One region of the Anaerocolumna sp. AGMB13020 genome, then DNA from elsewhere that is predicted to be linked to it. Evidence: riboswitches for the same ligand, from Rfam matches in the RefSeq annotation. Region 1 holds a riboswitch; each other region holds the start of a gene.
What was found. Region 1 has a riboswitch for cyclic di-GMP ahead of R2R35_RS22675 (3-oxoacyl-[acyl-carrier-protein] synthase III C-terminal domain-containing protein). Riboswitches for the same ligand answer to the same signal wherever they lie in the genome.
Positions count from the first base shown of each region.

Region 2: another riboswitch for cyclic di-GMP. It lies ahead of R2R35_RS09185 (bifunctional diguanylate cyclase/phosphodiesterase); the one in region 1 lies ahead of R2R35_RS22675 (3-oxoacyl-[acyl-carrier-protein] synthase III C-terminal domain-containing protein).
Region 3: another riboswitch for cyclic di-GMP. It lies ahead of R2R35_RS24695 (DUF6783 domain-containing protein); the one in region 1 lies ahead of R2R35_RS22675 (3-oxoacyl-[acyl-carrier-protein] synthase III C-terminal domain-containing protein).

Region 1 is NZ_CP136910.1:5,389,769-5,396,176, forward strand. It holds gene R2R35_RS22655 (DUF342 domain-containing protein) at 1-467, shown strand, start outside; gene R2R35_RS22660 (hypothetical protein) at 481-792, shown strand; gene R2R35_RS22665 (DUF6115 domain-containing protein) at 837-1,481, shown strand; gene R2R35_RS22670 (hypothetical protein) at 1,507-2,199, shown strand; cyclic di-GMP riboswitch class I at 2,411-2,493, shown strand; gene R2R35_RS22675 (3-oxoacyl-[acyl-carrier-protein] synthase III C-terminal domain-containing protein) at 2,674-3,636, shown strand; gene hydF ([FeFe] hydrogenase H-cluster maturation GTPase HydF) at 3,895-5,109, shown strand; gene R2R35_RS22685 (aspartate ammonia-lyase) at 5,204-6,408, shown strand, end outside.
Region 2 is NZ_CP136910.1:2,310,985-2,317,392, reverse strand. It holds gene R2R35_RS09200 (RNA polymerase sigma factor) at 1-75, shown strand, start outside; gene R2R35_RS09195 (DUF4825 domain-containing protein) at 59-1,183, shown strand; gene R2R35_RS09190 (helix-turn-helix transcriptional regulator) at 1,511-2,479, shown strand; gene R2R35_RS09185 (bifunctional diguanylate cyclase/phosphodiesterase) at 2,672-4,378, opposite strand; cyclic di-GMP riboswitch class I at 4,453-4,536, opposite strand; gene R2R35_RS09180 (hypothetical protein) at 4,698-4,844, opposite strand; gene R2R35_RS09175 (helix-turn-helix domain-containing protein) at 4,951-5,919, shown strand; gene R2R35_RS09170 (heparinase II/III family protein) at 6,008-6,408, shown strand, end outside.
Region 3 is NZ_CP136910.1:2,339,500-2,345,907, forward strand. It holds gene R2R35_RS09290 (tocopherol cyclase family protein) at 1-1,084, opposite strand, end outside; gene R2R35_RS09295 (YczE/YyaS/YitT family protein) at 1,429-2,079, shown strand; gene R2R35_RS24695 (DUF6783 domain-containing protein) at 2,144-2,410, opposite strand; tRNA gene R2R35_RS09300 (tRNA-Gln) at 2,489-2,560, opposite strand; cyclic di-GMP riboswitch class I at 2,901-2,991, opposite strand; gene R2R35_RS09305 (acyl-CoA thioesterase) at 3,206-3,658, shown strand; gene R2R35_RS09310 (S8 family peptidase) at 3,674-5,383, opposite strand; gene R2R35_RS09315 (glycerophosphodiester phosphodiesterase family protein) at 5,594-6,408, shown strand, end outside.

The sequences.
Region 1 (6,408 bases):
AGATAACTTCGGGAACCTCTATTACCGTAAAAACAGCCGGTTCCACAATGGGAACCTTTACTCAATTAGAAGTTGGCATCAATCCCCAAAAAGTGGAACAATATAGGGAGGTTCAGAAAAGAATAGCTGCTATTGATGCAGATCTGGACAAGCTGCTTCCTATTATTGAAACATATAAAAGAAAAATAGGTCAAGGCGAGAAGCTATCCCCTGAAAAACTTGAATACATCAGATTAGCTACAAATAACTGTATTCAACTGCGAACGGAATACAAAGAGTGTCAGAATAAATTTGATATGCTTCGGGTAGAAATCGGAAACAGTGACGGTGGTTGGATCAAAGTTGAAAATGTTGCTTATCCAGGTGTTAAAATCGTAATATCCAATGTAAACTATCATGTAAAGACGGAAACTCATTACTCAAAATTTATCAGAGATAGAGCTGATATTAAGGTAGTTGGATTGTAAAGGAGGTTGTCTTATGCCAATAACACCAATAGAAGTAGTTACAATGGCTCCTAAATCCCAGGAGGTATCTGGTTATAAGCATCAGGAAAGTCAGAAGCCTATAAATGATCAGATCGTTATACATAATAAAATTAATAGTGAAATAAAACACAACAGCCAACAACCTGTTAAAGCATCAAAAGGTGAGAACAAAGAATACCGATATGATGCGAAAGAAAAGGGAAATAACAGTTTTTTTGGTTCCAAATCAAAAAAACAGAAAAAAGAAGAGTCAAAGGAAGAAACTAAGAAAACCAGATCCGGCTCTATCGATATCAGAATTTAATGGCTGGCAATAAACAGATATCATAATAAACCGGAGGACATAAAATGGGAATAGCAATCGTCCTTATAATCATAGGAATTGCAATAATAATTATTAGTTGTTTTATGGTGGATAAAACAGATAAGAAGAACCAGGATTTTGTACTGAATACAGTGCTTGATGAAAAAGCGATGGATATAAGCGAACTGAAACACCAAGTGGAGGAGATATGTCAGGAGACCACGGAAGGATATCTTTACAAAACAGAGAATCAGCTCAGTCAATTATCCAATGAAAAAATAATTGCCGTAAATGATTTTTCAGAACAGATTTTAGAAAAAATCAAGCTTAATCATGAAGAAGTTGTGTTTTTGTATAATATGCTTGGTGAAAAAGAAGAAGAATTGAAAACACTAATGAGAAATGCTGACAAGCAGAAAAAAGTCATGGAAGAAACCTCAGCTCGTTCTCTAACTGCAAAAGAATCGAATGCTCCCAAAAATAAAAAAAATGTTTCTCAAGTAAAAGTGGAGCAAAAACAAGCTTTCATTCCAGAAGAGTCAGAGGGAAGCAGTAATTCTAATCAGAAGATACTGGAGCTTTATTCACAGGGCTTTTCCATTGTGGATATTTCGAAAGCGCTGGAGCTAGGACAGGGTGAAGTCCGGTTGGTAGTTGATCTGTATAAAGAAAATGAAAAGCAGCAGTAAGAATTTTACAAGATAAGAGGAATGTATGAATCTAAAATATTATGTAAGAGGAATTGGTGTCGGCATACTTTTTTCAGCTGTTGTAATGTCTGTAGCATTTCATGGCTCATCCAGAAATAAACTTTCTGATGAGCAGATAATCGCAAGAGCAAAAGAACTGGGTATGGTTGAGAGCAATGCGGTAAATTCTTTCGATGATTTACTGACAACTCCGACCCCCACTGAAATACCGCAGGAAAATAGTACAGAAGAATCAGACGAAACGGAAGAAGTTCCAGTCACCGATAACAAAAAAAATGATGTAGATGAAGCACCGGAAAATTCTGATGGAAGTAAGACTGACGATAAAAATGGAACCGATGCTATAACGGGAGATAATAATAACACGACAGAGGAAACAAGTACGAAGAATACTACATCAAAGGATAATACTACGTCAGAGGAGAATACTACTTCTGAGGAGAACGAAACCTCAAAGAATGATTCTGATACGTTGGAAGAAAAGAAAGAGGATATTACAAAAGAGATTATTATTACAGAAGGTATGTCCTCTGAAAAGGTAACTCGTATATTGAAAGAAAATGGTGTTATTGAAGATGCAGGTGCTTTTAATCAGTATCTAATAATAAATAATTATTCCAGAAAGATAAGGGTTGGTACCTATCATATCAAACCTTATGCGACTTATAAAGATATAACTGATATGATAATCCATTAAGTGATAAGTTCTTGCTCATGACGCAATTCCAATGATATGCACATGAGTTTTTTTGTAAAAAATCATATTTTTAGTTTCAATGGAGACTATCTCAAACAAAATATGTCTAAGAATGACAAAATTAGCGAAAAAAGCTTGCTTATTAATCAAATTAGTATATAATAAGAGTAGGTAATTATTCCTATTATCGGTCAAAAATTAATATCATATTGTAAGATAAAGGCAAACCTGCCAAAAGGCAGAGACGCAAAGCCACGGGCCTAAGGCGAAAGCTATGGCAGCCGAGTTACCATGATTAGACTAGCCATGGCATTTTTTCGGCTAGCTTTTCTTTTTATATAACTTGATTGAGTTTTAATTTCAAATAATAAAATAAAGCTTATTTGTTTTTATATCTGAAAGCGGTTTAAAATTTATATTAATTTATATTGCCTTTACTGTTATTTTAAAATAAATATAAGATAGAGGAACACTATGGTACACATAAAAATTGCAGATATATCAGTTAGTCGAGGACAGGTAGTTTCCAGTCAAACGAAAAGTGTAATGCACACAGCAGAAAAAGAGTACAGAAGTATAAGCACGGCTCTGTCGGAGAACAAGTGTAAGAAACAGGGAAGCAAGCATAACTGGCACAATACCATTCTATTATCTCTGGACGCTATTCAGGATTTATTCCTTAAAACAGGTTTATCAGGAGCAGACATAGATATGATTGTACTTTCCAGTCAATTACCGGAGTATGTTTCACCTGCGACTTCTGCCAAAATTCATAATGTAATTGGCGGAAAGAAAGAATGCATCTGTTATGATGTGAATTCCAATGGTTGTGGTATGACCTTGGCTTTTGATCAGATTTCCAAATACATGACGATGAGTCCTCATATAAAACGTGCTCTTCTGATTGGCTGTGATTATATGAGTATCGATACCCATAATATGGGAGATGCTGCATGCGCCGTTCTGTTAGAAAAAACGGAAGAAGAAAGCGGTGTATGTGACACGCTAAGTATAGTAAGTCCAGATGATACAGATTCACCATTATTTCCACACTGTGGTTTTTCAAATATGTTTCTGATAAAAGATGGAAATGATATGGAGTTTTCCATCTACAAAAAGAAAATAATTAATGTTGAAGCGTTGGAAGAGTCTATATCAACAATACTTTTAAGAAATTCTCTCAGAATAGAAAAGATAAATATGTTTTGTTTCTCCCAAAACAGCAAAGAGGGGCTTGAAATCATAAGAGAACGGATGGTAATAGACAAATCTGCCAGCCCTTATATCGGTGATGTTTACGGAGATACAGGTACGAGCAGTCCATTTATTGCCCTATATGAAGCAATGGAAAAGCAGCTGATCAGAAGAGGGGATTATTTTATGATTTGTGCTTTTGGATGCAGTGCCCAGAATATAACTCTTCTTTGTAAATTTTAGTCTGGTATATAGAAGTAACCGCGTTAAAATGCGTCTATCCAATCCAGAGCATGGAAGGTTCTTGCGATACAGCTATAAATATAATAAAAACATAATGTGAATTATATTATAAACTATGCACCTTGTATACAGTTGGCTGCCAGCTTACTGCGATATGGAGAGTGCATTTTTTGTACTTACAATTTCTTGATTTGATCTGCAAATTGTGATACCATAAATTCGCATGATTATGTTAAAGAACACGAAGGAGATGGCAGTATGGGATTAAATGAAACACCCTCCGCAGACCGTTTGCATATAGGTTTTTTTGGGAAACGAAATGCCGGTAAATCAAGCTTGGTTAATAAAATTACAGGACAAGAGCTATCTGTGGTTTCAGAAGTAAAAGGAACAACAACAGATCCTGTTTATAAAGCAATGGAGTTACTGCCATTAGGTCCGGTGATGATTATAGACACTCCTGGAATTGATGACGAAGGAGCTTTAGGGGAATTAAGAGTAAGAAGAACAAAACAGGTACTGAATAAGACCGATATTGCTATCCTGATAATTGATGCACTGGCAGGGAAGTCGGCTACTGATATTGAATTGATTAAGCTCTTTGAAGAGAAGAAGATTCCTTACCTATTGGTATATAATAAGGCTGATTTGCTTACAAAAGCAGAGGCAGAGCAAAATGATAATGAAATTTATGTAAGTGCTGTTACCGGCATGAATATTGAAACTCTGAAAAATATTATTTCCAGGATAGTACCGGCCGAAGATAGTAAGCTTCGAATCGTTGGTGATGTTATACATCCATCGGATTTTGTTATATTAGTAGTACCTATAGACAAAGCGGCTCCTAAAGGAAGGCTTATTCTTCCTCAGCAGCAGACCATAAGGGACATCCTGGAGGCTGACGGAACGGCAATTGTAGTAAAAGAGTATGAACTGAAGGAAACTCTTGAGAGCTTAGGGAAAAAGCCCAGTCTTGTTATAACTGACAGCCAGGTGTTTGCAAAGGTATCTGCTGATACACCAAAAGATATACCACTTACCTCCTTTTCCATTTTATTTGCCAGGTATAAAGGCTTACTGCAGGAAGCCGTTAAGGGAGTGGCAATTTTGGAGCAGCTGAAAGAGGGAGATACAATACTTATCTGTGAAGGCTGTACTCATCACAGGCAATGTGATGATATTGGAACAGTGAAGCTTCCGCGTTGGATTAAGAACTATACCGGCAAAGAATTTCAGTTTGAATTTACTTCGGGAGGACAGTTTCCGGAAGACCTGAGTCCCTATCAGCTGATTGTTCATTGCGGTGGCTGCATGTTGACGGAAAGAGAAGTGAAATATCGCCAAAAATGTAGCGTTGATCAAGGGATACCCATAACCAATTATGGAATTTTGATTGCATATATGCAGGGAATCTTAAGGCGAAGTCTTGAAATATTCCCGTCAATTCTTCAGGAAATACCGGACGAGTTTTAGTTTTAACCCTATAAAGGTGGGTTCCATAGGATGAAGATCCTGAAATAGTGTGCAGAAACCTGCATTTAATAATGGAGTCCAAGAGAAGAGGAACATGAAAGAGAACATTCAAGAGAAGAAGGATATTAATACAACTGCAAATATACTCTATGGAACAGAAACAAACAAAGCCGTCGGAAACTTTGCTCTGGAGCATAAGAAAACCAGTCACAGGCTTATTCTTGCCCTGGTTAAAGTTAAGAAAGCAGCAGCAAGCAGTTACCTGAAGCTAGGAATGGGGAAGCCAGGAGTATATGAGGCAATCATAAAAGCCTGTGACAGAATCCTTTCGGGAGAATATCAGGATCAGTTTCCAGTGGAGGCTTTACAGGGGGGTGCTGGAACCTCCACAAATATGAATGTCAATGAAGTATTGGCTAATCTTGCAGAGAAGCTTGCGGGAGAGAGGGATGAAGGGGAGCTGATAACGATACACCCACTTGATGATGTAAACAGAGGTCAATCTACCAATGATGTCTATCCCACAGCACTCCGAATTGCCTCCATTGACTTGTTACGGGAACTAAGTGATGGATGTGCCAGACTACAGGAGGCTCTTCAAATGAAGGAACGAGAGCTGGAAGGAATCAAAAAGCTTGGAAGAACAGAGCTTATGGATGCGATTCCTATTACCCTGGGAGGAGAATTCGGTGCATATGCTCAGGCGATTGCCAGAGACAGGTGGAGGCTTTATAAAGTAGAAGAACGACTAAGACAGATAAATCTAGGTGGTACAGCTGTAGGGACTTCAGGAAATGCTGAAAGAAAGTATCGTTTTCTGGTTATTGAAAATCTGCGTGAATTAACTGGTATGGGACTGGCAGCAGCAGAATATCCAATGGATATTACGCAGAATAATGACGTATTTGTTGAAGTGTCAGGACTCTTAAAGGCTTTGGCCGTAAATCTGATGAAAATATCAGGGGATTTAAGGCTTATGAATTCCGGTCCATACGGAGGGATAGGAGAAATCAGGCTAAAAGCCCTTCAGGCAGGCAGCACCATTATGCCCGGTAAAGTAAATCCTGTTATACCCGAAATGGTAACGCAGATTTCTATGAAGGTAATGGCAAATGACTATGCAATCACTATGGCTGCTGCCCACGGAGAATTTGAATTAAATGCCTTCCTTCCTTTAATAGCTGACAGTTTGCTGGAAAGTCTGGAACTTCTGATAAAAGCAGTAGAAATATTTCGATGTAATTGCATAGAAACTCTTCAGGCGAACAAGGACAGATGTGAAGAACTATTGGAGAAGTC
Region 2 (6,408 bases), 2.7 Mb from region 1:
AGAGTCACTTTTTATCGCAGCAAGAAGATGATTAGAGCATTTATGGAGGAAAAAGATAATGGAAAAGACCTGTGATATTATAAAAGACTTACTGCCGTTATATCTGGACAATGTATGCAGTGATGACAGTAAAAGGGCTGTGGAGGAACATATTGCAACTTGTGAGGACTGCAGAAGGGAATTGGAAGCATATAAATCGGATATTTCAGCAGCAGACAGCGAAGGGGAAGAAGTCATCAAAAAGTTATCCAGCCACTGGAGAAAGACGAAAAGGACATCACTACTAACCGGTATACTGGTTATGGCTGTACTTATTGTTGCGGGTATATCCGCCCTACTCTATTCCTTTACCGAACGTCCGGTAAAACCTGCGGAAGTGGCAGTGGAGGAATTAAGTATACTAAAGAATACGAACATCTATTTTACACTGCGGGTTTCAGATAAGGTCAATGCAGACGGGATGAACTGGTTTGAGCAGAATGGAAATATATATATAACATTAAAGACAGATAAGGTACAGTTAAAAAAGAAAAAGGAATTACAAAGTTTTGAAGAGAATACGGCTAATTACAGCAGGTGGGAATTTAGTACTCGTATGAGTGGCATAAAGAACATCTATTTGTATGACAGCCTCGATAATTACGATAATGGAGAATATGAAAAAACTCTGATCTGGAGTAATGAGACAGAGCTAAAGGCAGCAGGAACAGAAGCTGAGACCTGGATTAAAACCTACTCCGCCTGGGGAAATGTAGAACCGGGGTTATTAGCAAAAAATCTCTATAAACATCGCAATCCTTATGTGGGAGATATGTCTGCCAACGGCAGGATTTTAAATGACCTTAAGGTTGCGAAGGTCCTTGGTAATTTTAAAAATGAATTGCAGACGAAAGCAGAGCCTTATGGCTATACCTTACTGTTTGAAGATACGGTAAATGAACAAGAAGTCGAGGAATTTGATGTTACTATGAAGTCTTATGCTTGTATTATGTTAGCCATGATTGACAACTTAAGTGAAGTAACGTGGAAATATACAGCGGAGACCGGAAAAGGTGAAAAGGAAATCATTCATTCAATTACAAAAGCAGAAGCCGGGAAGTTAGCTGGCTCAGACATCAAGAGCTTTTCTGATTCAGTGAGTGAAATACAAAGCCTTTTGTATATTCTTGGTATTGAAAAATAAGTAAATTATTATAAGCTCATAGAAACATTCGTTTCTTTACGATAAAAAGTTAAAGTGTTACTGTAAAATAGGAAAACTTGACAAAATATGGTAGATAAAATACTATATATGTGTAATAAGGCATAAAACAGATGTAACTTTATTGAGGGGTATAAAAGATAACAGCTATTTTTGCCTTATTACAAATATACACTATTTAGCATAAGTGATAATGACAAATATAAATAGAACTACCTTTGTTTGAAATAATTATAACATTGATAATTTGAGAAAGAAAGAAAAATAAGGGGACAGTTATGTCCCTGTTAAAAATGAGGTGAGGATTGAATGATGAATTATGAGCATTTTGGTACATTTTTAAAAGAACTCAGAGAGGCAAGAAATCTAACGAAAGAACAACTTGCATCTGGTGTGTGTACGCGAAAAGAGATTTATAGGATTGAAAAAGGAGAGTATCAACCGTCTTTGTATTTATTGAATAAATTGTCTATTAAGCTAAATGTTGACTTAAATGAATATTTCAAGATGTATTATACTGTTAAGACAGCGGATGGATTAATAGGAATACAGGAAATAAATGATGCAATAAATTTAGCAGATATTAATTGTTTGAAAGAAGTGATAAAAAAGTATGAAGATAATGATGATTTTAGACAAGGAGAGAATCTACAACATATATATTATGCTAAAGCAATTTGCGAAAGTGATATAGGAAATTATAAGGAATCCTTAGAATATTGTACGAAAGGTATTTTAATAGAAAATACATTATTTACAATTGATACCATATCAGAGTTTATGTATTCTAATGTAGGGCTTGCTATTATAAATTGCATCAGTATAAATTATTTAAAAATGAAAAAGAGTGAGGTTGCATATAAAATTTTATCAGACTTATTGTCTCTTATTGAAAAGTACTACATAAATGCACCGTATACAATGTATCAGGCAGGTCAGTTCTCAAAAAAAATGTATATAAATCTCCAGTACAATTTAAGTTGTATATTTCTATCAAACGATGAACTAGATAAAGCGGAGGAAATGATTGAGAATAGTATTGAGTATTCCATAAAAGAGAACAATCTAAAATGTTTGCCGAATCTAATTTATAATAAATTTAAGTTTCATTATAAAAAACGAAATTTTGAGGAAGCAGCAGAATACTTTGTACAGGCAAAAGGACTATTTAAACTTGTTAAGCAAATGAATACATGTATAGAAATTGATGAGTATGCAAGAGAAGAATATCCAGAAATATTAAGATTTTTAGATGATAGGAATGTTGTGGTAAGTTAAGACACCAGATAAGTACTATAGCTTATAATAAGAATAGAATGACCTAGATGTTATTGAAATAGAGAAACAGAAAGGTCATCTAACAGATAGTGAAAGTGTTAAGGTATTAAGTAGGGACTGTATTATCATTATCGGTATACCAGCAGATTTTGTTAATACAGTCTCTATTTATTAGCAGGTTTTATTTGTTTCTCATTTGGTTAATCCGGCATATCTTTCAAAGGAAGCAACCGGAAGTGGCGGCGAATAGAAATATCCTTGCGCGATTTCACAACCGGAACGATATAAAAATTCTGCCTGGCTGAAATTTTCAACCCCCTCTGCAACCACTTCTATACCAAGGCTTCTGGCAAGTGCTATGGTATATTCCAGAACGGTTTCTTCCTTACGGTTCTCCCCAGTCCCGTCAAGAAATGCCTTATCCATCTTAAGAATATCTAATGGAATGTCTTTCAGAAAATTCAAAGTTGAATATCCGGTACCGAAATCATCCAGAGAAAGTCGGAATCCTTTCTCTTTTAGCGTATACAGTTTACTTTGCAAATCCGTTTTGTAGTTAAAGAATGCTGATTCTGTTATTTCAAGCTCTATGTAGGTAGGAGGTACCTGATATTTCTCAGATATATACATGAGCTTGTCTACAAAGTCGGAATTGCTGAAATGGATACGGGATACATTAATCGATATTGGTATAACAGGATATTCTTCTTTCACCCATTTTGCAATCGTTTGAAAAGCTTTTTCCCAAATAAAATAGTCCAGTGAGATTATAAATCCGTTCTTCTCAAAAAGCTGTATAAACCTTTCCGGAGGAATGATACCTTTTTCCGGGTGATTCCAACGTGCTAAAGCTTCAGCTCCCACTACCTCCGTGGTAGGGATGGACATTTTAGGCTGCAGATACATTTCAAAATGATTGTTAGATAATGCGGAAATCATTTCATTCTCAATATCACTGTCTTCAAGAGTCCGTTTTCGTAAAGAATCCTCATAAAAAGCAAGAGTCTTCATAACATCATTTTTGATCGTCTTTTTCGTGAGAGTAGCACGTTCGCACAATACATTCATGGAAAGGTCTTTGCTCTCAACAAGACAGACACCGATAGAAAAGGAGATTTCCATTTTTAGAGGATACTCTTTCATCTGTTTTTTTAGAAATAAAGCAAAATCATAAATTTCGGATTCATTTCTATACTCTGTAAATACTGCGAAATTATCCGAATACAGCCGGCAATAAGCATAACAGCTGGATGTATTGGAGGATAGGACAGTGCCGATATATTTTAATACTCCGTCTCCCTCTTTGTTACCATATAAGTCATTAATAACGCTAAAACGTTTAATATCAAATACAATAACGGCAAATTTTTTGTCAGGGTTAGTTCTTCTTATACGTCTGGTTTTATATTCAAACCGACTAAAAGTAGGAATATTGACACCCATTAAAAGATCGTTTCCGTTTACTGTATAGGCAACCATTTCTTTACTGACTTCCTGGGCAGTGCCAAGGACTCTTGTTAACCGGCCATCTGCGTTAAAGTAGCATTTACGCTTACAACGCACCCACATCAGTTCATTGTTCTCAGTTCTTCTGCGGAATGTAATAGAGGTGGAAGCCTGGTCGGGGTTTGCTGTTCTTATAAATTCTTTGAATCTCAATAAATCACTGGGATGTATGTACTTTAATCCCAGAAGATGCTTAAAGGAATTCTTCTGGTTGTATAAGGATATCCCTGTTAACTCCATAAAATTTTCAGATACATAGAATGTATCTTCCTCGAAATTGATGTCAAAAATGACTAAGTTCGTCTGCTCAGCGATTACATCATACCGTTCACACATTTCTTCAAAATTGGTATCTGCAGATAACATGTTGATATTGCTGCCTCTTTTGTTCATTAAAATCCCTCGCTTTTCAAATCACATAGTAGATCAGCCTCTTTGTACATTTTTGATTTTATTTCGTAGGAAATAATTGCAACTGGCTGCCATACCTGTCAGGTTTAGGCCCTATAGCTTTGCGTCACTGCCTTTAGACAGTTATGCCTTTCTTTCGGGAAATAAATGGTGATATTAAGTTTATTATTCTTTCAGTAGGTTCTAATTATCTATGTATTTACTGTAATAATACATTCTGATTTATAAAAGTATATTTTTAGAGTAAGTGTCAAAAGGTTTGATAACTTTGTAAAATTATGCTATAATTTGAACAGAAAAATTAATTAGTTTCAATCACATAAATATTTCCGGGTTCGGCTAAAGTTGTTATTACACCTGAACCTCTGGATGGTGTGACTAAACCAGATACTGATATTAGAACAAGTAAAACTGCAGCAAAGTAACGTAATTTTGAAAATAATTTCATAAATTTACCCCCAGATGAAAATAATTTATTCTTTGGGTAAATTATACCATTGTGTTTTGGGCATATAAATGGACACTTATGTCCATCAAAAAAGGCGGATTAATATATGAGCTATGAGCATTTTGGCATATTCCTGAGAGAATTAAGGGAAGCACGAAACCTGACTAGAGAACAACTGGCAAAAGGCATCTGTACACCGAAGCAGATATACCGTATTGAGAAGGGAGAGTTCGAACCTTCGCTTTATTTATTAAATCAGTTATCCATTAAGTTTAACATGGATCTTAATGAATACTTTAAAATGCATTTCTCAACAAATACAGTTATTGGATATGAAGGAATTCAGGCTATAAATAGTGCAATGGCTTTAGGAGACATTGAATTAATTAAAAGTCTAGTAGAAAAGTATGAGAAGCATAAAGATTTTGGAAAAGGTGCGAACCTACAACATATATTGTATGGCAAGGCAATCTACGCCACTTCTGAAAAGAATTATACGACCTCATTAAATTATTGTCTTAAAGCAATTATGGTTGAAGATCCATCTTTTACATTAGATTCCATAAAAAAATATACCTATTCAAATGTTGGGCTTTCGATTATCAACTGTATGAGTACTAATTATATGTCTCTAAAAAGAGAAGATATTGCCAATAAAATATTGTTAGACTTATTATATGTTTTGGAAACTAATATATTACCAGCACCATACCCTATGTATCAGGCATCCCAGTTTGCTAAGAAATTTTATCAGAGTATATTAAACAATCTTAGTTATATTTCATTAAATAATGGAGATTTTATAAATGCAGAAAAATTTATAGAAAAAGGAATAGATTATTCTATTCAAGAAAACTATATGCGGTTTCTACCAGGTCTAATGTTTATGAAATTTAAACTTTTATATAAGTTAGGGCAGTATGACAAAGCAAAAGAATTTTACGATCAGACAATCTGTCTTTATAAAATAACAAAACAGTTTAAAGTACTGGAAGATCTGGAAAGCACGATAGCAGAAAACTATCCAGAAATCTTCAAGGATCATAAGTCCAATACAGAAGAGGAAACGTTATAAAAATAATATTGACGTGAAGAAAACGGGTTCCCATAAAGCACGAGAAATTACATCGTTTGTGCAAAGAGAACTTGGGGGAGAGGCACAAATGGTTACAGAGTTGGAGCAATTCTTAGAAGCATACATAGACAAGCTTGAGCTGTCAGGGGAAGAGCTAAGAGAAAAAGAAATGCCCTGGATTTCAGAGGAGCTATATTCCTTATATGAAAGAACGGGCAATCGTCTGGAATTTGAAGCAGTATATTTTGAACGCAGAAAATATCTTGCAGTATTTGGTATGCTTGCTGTAATCAAAAGAAGAGTAAAGGATATCAGGAAGCTGGAAGAGATTATGCTTGATATCTGCCTGGAGGAATGCTGGGCGCTACCGCCTCACGTGGACAGAATCAATAATCCTGTATGGAGAAAGACCATCGATTTATTTGCGGCAGAAACTGCGCAAGCCTTGTCAGAGATCATATACCTGTTAAAGGATGAAATAAACATAGC
Region 3 (6,408 bases), 2.8 Mb from region 1:
CTATTTCATCAATGAGTATCCTTCTGCCGTTATATTTTTCATAAAGTTTGATTCTGCCATATCCGGTACCGCCGTTCCATAACTGGTTATGCAGTTTCTTTCCATTAGGAGCTTCATAATTAATCAACAGCATCTCTTCTTTCGGACATTTCAGTACCAGTTCCAGTTCGGAATCTTTATTTACTGCCTTAACTCTCCAGGTATTGATACTTTCACCTTCCTCAAATTTGTAAACGGTCTTAGCTCCTGTCCAGAACCTTGAGAAATTATAGTCATACATTTTTCCTTCATAATAGAAGCCACCAAGAAGTTTTCTTTCCATGGGAATTCCAAATACCTTAGGTCTTCCTCCACCAAATTCCACGGCAGAATTCGTAAGTGTCCTGCCGGATATTCGGCTCTTTAGATCGCAGCTGCTAATCCATAACCAGGGTGATGTAAAGTCCTGTCCCCAGTTCTTATCTGCATAACCAAAGGATCTCTCCGGTATTACATCGTAGATTTCACCATCTAAGATAACTTCACCGCTATATTCTGTTTTGATTCCTTCCGCATGCCAGAACATCTCAAAGGCATTCAGCTCTCTAGAGATTCTGGAGGCCCCATAGCCTACATGATAAGATATCTTTTTATTTATGGACAGATCCCATTCCATGGTTCCGGCATCACACATATATTCGGGATGGGCTTTTGCTTCTTCTTCGGTAACCTTGCATTTGCCATCCATTCTGGTTTCGGTTAGAAGACAATTACCGATTCTTATATTCAGGAACGTTTCAGAAGAGGTAAATTCAGAAATTGGATAGAAATTATGAATCTGCTTTGCACCTGTTCCCCAAACGCCTGCTTTTATCAACGCATAGGAGGGTCTTCTGTTAACAGCCCTGTTCCTTGGCAGCTGTCCTAATATAGGCGTATTTCTGCTCAGTGCCGGGTTACAGACATAATATTCAATAAAGAAGGTCTTTTCCTCCCCTGTTTTCCTGCTGTAACCGGTAAAATTATGCCACCACCAGTCATATCCCTGAGTTGCCAGAGGCCCCTTTAACATATAGAGATTCCTGCGTAAGTCTGATTTGTTCATTACTTCCAATTACCTGTCCCTTTCTTATAAGCTTTTGATTTATAAGTTGAGTCTTTATGTTCAATTTGCTGATTACAACACTGCCTTCTATTATATCATTAATCTTTGAATTTGTCAGTAAAATGCCTAGAATCTCCCCTTGTCCAGATCCTGGTGCTTTTACATTTTTTTTGCACTGTCCAATTCAGGAAAAAGTCTGTAAATACCTGTTTTAACCTGTGGCAAATGACACTACAGCAATTACCATATTGAATATAGATAGAATATTAATTATTTTTAAATAGACAAACAGAACATTTCTTTGTAAGATGCTAAATAGGTATTTACGACACTTGGAGGAACTTATGAAGACACAGATGAAATTTGACTTAAAAGACAAAAAAAGAATACTTGCCGTACTGGCTGCCGTTATCATAATGGGATTTTCACTATCCTTTCTCATCCGTCTGAACTTCGGTACAGACCCCTGCTCCAGCATGAACCTTGGTATCTCTAATAAACTGTCCTTATCCTTTGGAAGCTGGCAGGTTATCTTTAATTCCCTTTTATTTATTATTGTAATCTTATATGACCGTACACAAATAGGCTGGGGGACTTTAGCCAATATGCTTTTAGTAGGATACTGCGCTGACTTTTTCACCTGGCTGTTCAATCAGATTCTTCCGGCAGGTGCATTCCAAAGTCTGCTTATTCGTATAGCGGTTCTGCTTCCGGCACTGATACTCTTTATCCTTTCAGCGGCTGTCTATATGGCTGTGGATCTGGGTTCTGCTCCTTATGATGCAACTGTATTTATATTGGCCTCACGCTTTAGGCGGATTCCTTTTCGTGTAATCCGTATGGCTTGGGACCTAACGGCTTGTATCATTGGTTTCTTAATGGGCACTACTATCGGATTTATCACTGTTGCAATAGCCTTTTTACTTGGACCTGTAATAGCCTGGGTGAAGACCAGGCTGGATAAAGTATTTTTTCAGACAGCTCAGGCCAGCTGACAATACATGGTTTCAGCTATTTTTCATTCCAACTATAAAAGCCGTAGAATGGCATATCCGCTGACTATCGGATATGTCCAACTACGGCTTCTTTTATAAATCCATAACAGAATGCATTGCCATACCAAAAACAAATAATGCTTTGTTTCTTTCGTTTACCGTATTTCCACCTAGGGTGTGTCTGAAAACTGCTTGTGCCGGGCTGTATGTTCCACTTTGTGGGAGACAAGGCGTGATTTTGGGTGCGTAGTGGTGCTACGTTCCCAAAATTGCAACGCAGAATACCGCAAAGTGGGGCATTCAGAATGGTGCAATGAGTTTTCAGACACACCCTAGTAAGGTCGACCAGGATTTTCCGTTAAATTCATACATAAAAAAAATGAGTATCAAGGATACTCATTTCTAAGAGCTGGGCTACAAGGATTCGAACCTTGAGATGCTGGAGTCAGAGTCCAGTGCCTTACCGTTTGGCGATAGCCCAATATTCTTTTTTGTGTTTTTTCTGACAACCACTGTGTCAGCCACGAATGATATTATAACTCATTAAATAACAAAAGGCAAGTACTTTTTTAAAATTTTTTTATTTTTTTTAATTATTCAAATTGTTTATGCGGAATGCATTTTATGCCTGCAATACCTGCTATATTATGCCCCGTTTTCTGTAAATTATTGCTTATACAGGATAAGAGATTATGACAGCTCAATAATCCACCGGCATAATCTCTAAATATGCTCACTCCCCATAAGCATTATCCTGTATCGTTTAACTACTCACCCTCATCAATGTTAGTTAACACAAATTTGCATAAAAAAAGATCTCCTTCGGGAACTGGCTGCCATCTGAATAGGTTTACTCAGGAAGACCCTATAGTTTTGCGTCCCTGCTTTTCAACAGGTTTGCCTTTGTCGTTGAAACCAACGTTTTGCCGTTATCACTTTTTTTACTGTTATAGATTTTATCACATTTTTGCTGAAATGTAAACACTATTCTATTATTACCAAATATTTGTAATTCCAATTTATCTTTATCTAAATATACCACTTCTACTATTATTCCTGGGTCGTTAAGCGATTAAAAAGACATGACTTGTTATTATATATCAACTGTGTTACGATTTACAGAGAAATGAAAAGAAAGGATATTATCAAGCTTATGAGACCTTATGCAAGAAAAGCCCAATATTATGAAACCGACCAGATGGGTATCATTCACCATTCGAATTATCTACGCTGGTTTGAAGAAGCACGCATTGACTTTATGGAGCAGATGGGATTAAGTTATGCTTCCCTTGAGCAATTAGGTATTATGATTCCGGTTTTAAACATATCCTGTATTTATAAACAGCCTGTACGTTTTAACAACAGTATTCTTATACATTCTGTCATAAGCTCTTTTAATGGTATTAAAATGTCAATTACCTATACCATTACAGATGAGGAGGACAAGATTACATATTCTACAGGCGAAACAGAACACTGTTTTCTGAATAATTCCTTTAAACCGGTTTCCCTTAAAAGGGATTATCCTGAGGTCTTTGATATATTCAACAATTGGAAAAAAAGGAAGGCAGACGATTAACCCTCTGCACTTCCTCTATCCTGGTTCTCCTCTAAGGCTTATAAACGTATTATAGATGTCAATAATGCCATATCCCCACTCTCTGTTAGGATAGGTATTATTTGGATCTCTTCTGGCACCTCTTATCAAAAGGTTCTTGATTTCCACACTGTCAAGCTGCGAATAATAACCAGTTTGTATTCCCCACTGAAGTAACATTGCGGTTATACCTGCTGTATGGGCTGCTGCCAAGCTGGTTCCAGATCTTCTTCCATAGGTCCCTCCCGGCTCCGGCCCTACCAGATTTACTCCTGGCGCTGCAAGACTTGGATTTACGGCTCCCAGCCGTGTAAAGCCTCTCCCTGCCGGCAGAAACAGGCTGTTGTTCGTATGATCATAGGCAGTTACTATGATTGGTATAACTGTATTTCCCGGAGAGGTTATGGTAATAAAGGGATCCGGCTGAGTAAAATACGTTTCTGTGCCGATAAAGTCCCTAATCGGAAGCCATATATTGAATTCTGAATTCAAATCTCCACTGGAATATACCTTGAACCGCCAGATTCCTTCAGTGGGCTTGTCAAAATTTACAAGTATAAGCTGATCACCGGTCTGGGTTTCCAGTAAAAAATAGTCGACAAAAATAACCGTTTCTTCAAATATAAAACGGATTTCTCTGGATTCACCAATTCTTGCGGGTATTCTGGGTATGTACTCTCCTGTGGGGGATAAAATATCGATGGAGAAAGTTCCGGGAGCATTCCCCCATAGCTGCATGGAAAATCCTGAAACATTAGGACCTACCCTAAGCTCCACCATATTCGTCTGATCTCCGCCTCTATTTATGACACCTTTAAAATGATGACCCGAATTCCCTTCATTTCCAGCTGCTATGGATATTACAATCCCCGGCAGATCTGCTAATACAGACACATAACTTGGCAATGCTCCTCTTCCGTCATGGGAGCCTTGTGATGTTCCCAGTCCTATGCATATTGCTATCGGTTTAGAAAGTCTTCGTGCTACCTCCACCAGATAACGTATGCCGAACATAATATCATTTTCCTGGTAACTTACTGCATCTGCCGGAACACGGAAAAAACTTTTAGAACTCTGCTTTGCCTGCTTTAATTTGACTACCACAAGATCAGACATCGGTACTACCCCGGAGAAATTATTCTGAAGATTCGGTGTTCCGGCAGCAATCCCAGCCATAAATGTACCATGTCCTAATTCATCCGTTGTCGGTACTATGGACCTTGGATCAGCATTTGCCAGTGCCTCATTTATCTGTTCTCTGCTATATTCTGTTCCGTAATAATAGGTATCCGGATATGCTCCGCTTTGTATTGTCTGATCCCAGATTGATACGATTCTGGTAGTCCCATCTGCATTTCGAAAGGCTTCATGGGTATAATCAATTCCGGTATCGACAATTCCAATAAGAACGCCTTCCCCATTAAGCGCAAGATTAGGAACATTTCTCACCCGCACAACACCGGAGGCTTCCAGACTGCTAACATCCATTAAGCCGTATAGATTGGGAAAGATACCGTAACCATAAGAATGCATCAAATCATTGGTGGATACTGCTGTTGTTGGCATATATACGGCGGCATATGTATCATTTATAATATTATAACAGATATTAGGGAGTGAAGCTAAGGTATTAATATCTCTTCTATATTCAAAAATAAAATCGCTGTATTCTTCCCCTATTATCCAATCCCTGCAAATTTGGTCCAAAGTTATTTTCCCTCTAACTAAACTTATTTAAATATATGATTTGTAATCGGGTTTATTCTTTTTTAGATAAAACCATATAAAAATAACTATTGATAATTCAGCTTTAAATAATTGTAAAATTATTTCTGTTAGGATTGTAGCCTGCCTGATAGGGTGTTATAATATTTGAGACTATTGAATTCTATCAAAATGTTAGTCCTGGAGGAAATTATGTTGATTTATTTATGTCTGATACCGGTAGTGGTGATTCTGTTATACCTAATGGCTATTATGCCAAAATTATTCCGCAGAAAAGACTTCACACCGTTTCAAGGAACATATTATGCCCATAGAGGCCTGCACAATGACCCTGACAAGGTACCGGAAAATTCAATGGCTGCCTTTAAGCTTGCCGTCAAGAACAATTATGGAATAGAAATGGATGTACAATTATCAAAAGATAATATACCTGTGGTATTTCATGATTTTACACTTAAGAGAATGTGCCATATTAACAAGAAAGTCAGAGAATTAACTTTAAAAGAATTAAGGGAGCTCAAACTTCACCAATCCAAGGAAGGAATTCCAACCCTGCAGGAAGTGCTTGATATTGTCCAGGGTAAAGTACCCTTGATTGTTGAATTCAAGGTAGAATTACACGATACCTCAGTGTGTGATATTACAGCTCCTATGTTAGAAAACTACCAGGGAAAATACTGTATCGAATCTTTTAATCCTCTTGTACTGCTCTGGTATAGACGTAAGCGCCCTGACATTATAAGAGGTCAGCTGGCCAGTAATCTGATAAAAGATAAAGAAGTAGGAAGCTTTTCACTGTACTTTGTTCTTCAAAATCTCCTGCTTAATTTTATAACTAAGCCGGATTTTATATCCTACAATTATAAACACAGGAATATGCTTTCTTTGATTTTGTGTAAGCATTTCTACCGAACTCCGGCCTTTGCCTGGACCATTAAGAGTCAGGAAAGCCTGAATTTGAGCCGGAGCCGGTTTGATTACTTTATTTTTGATCAGTTTATTCCTCA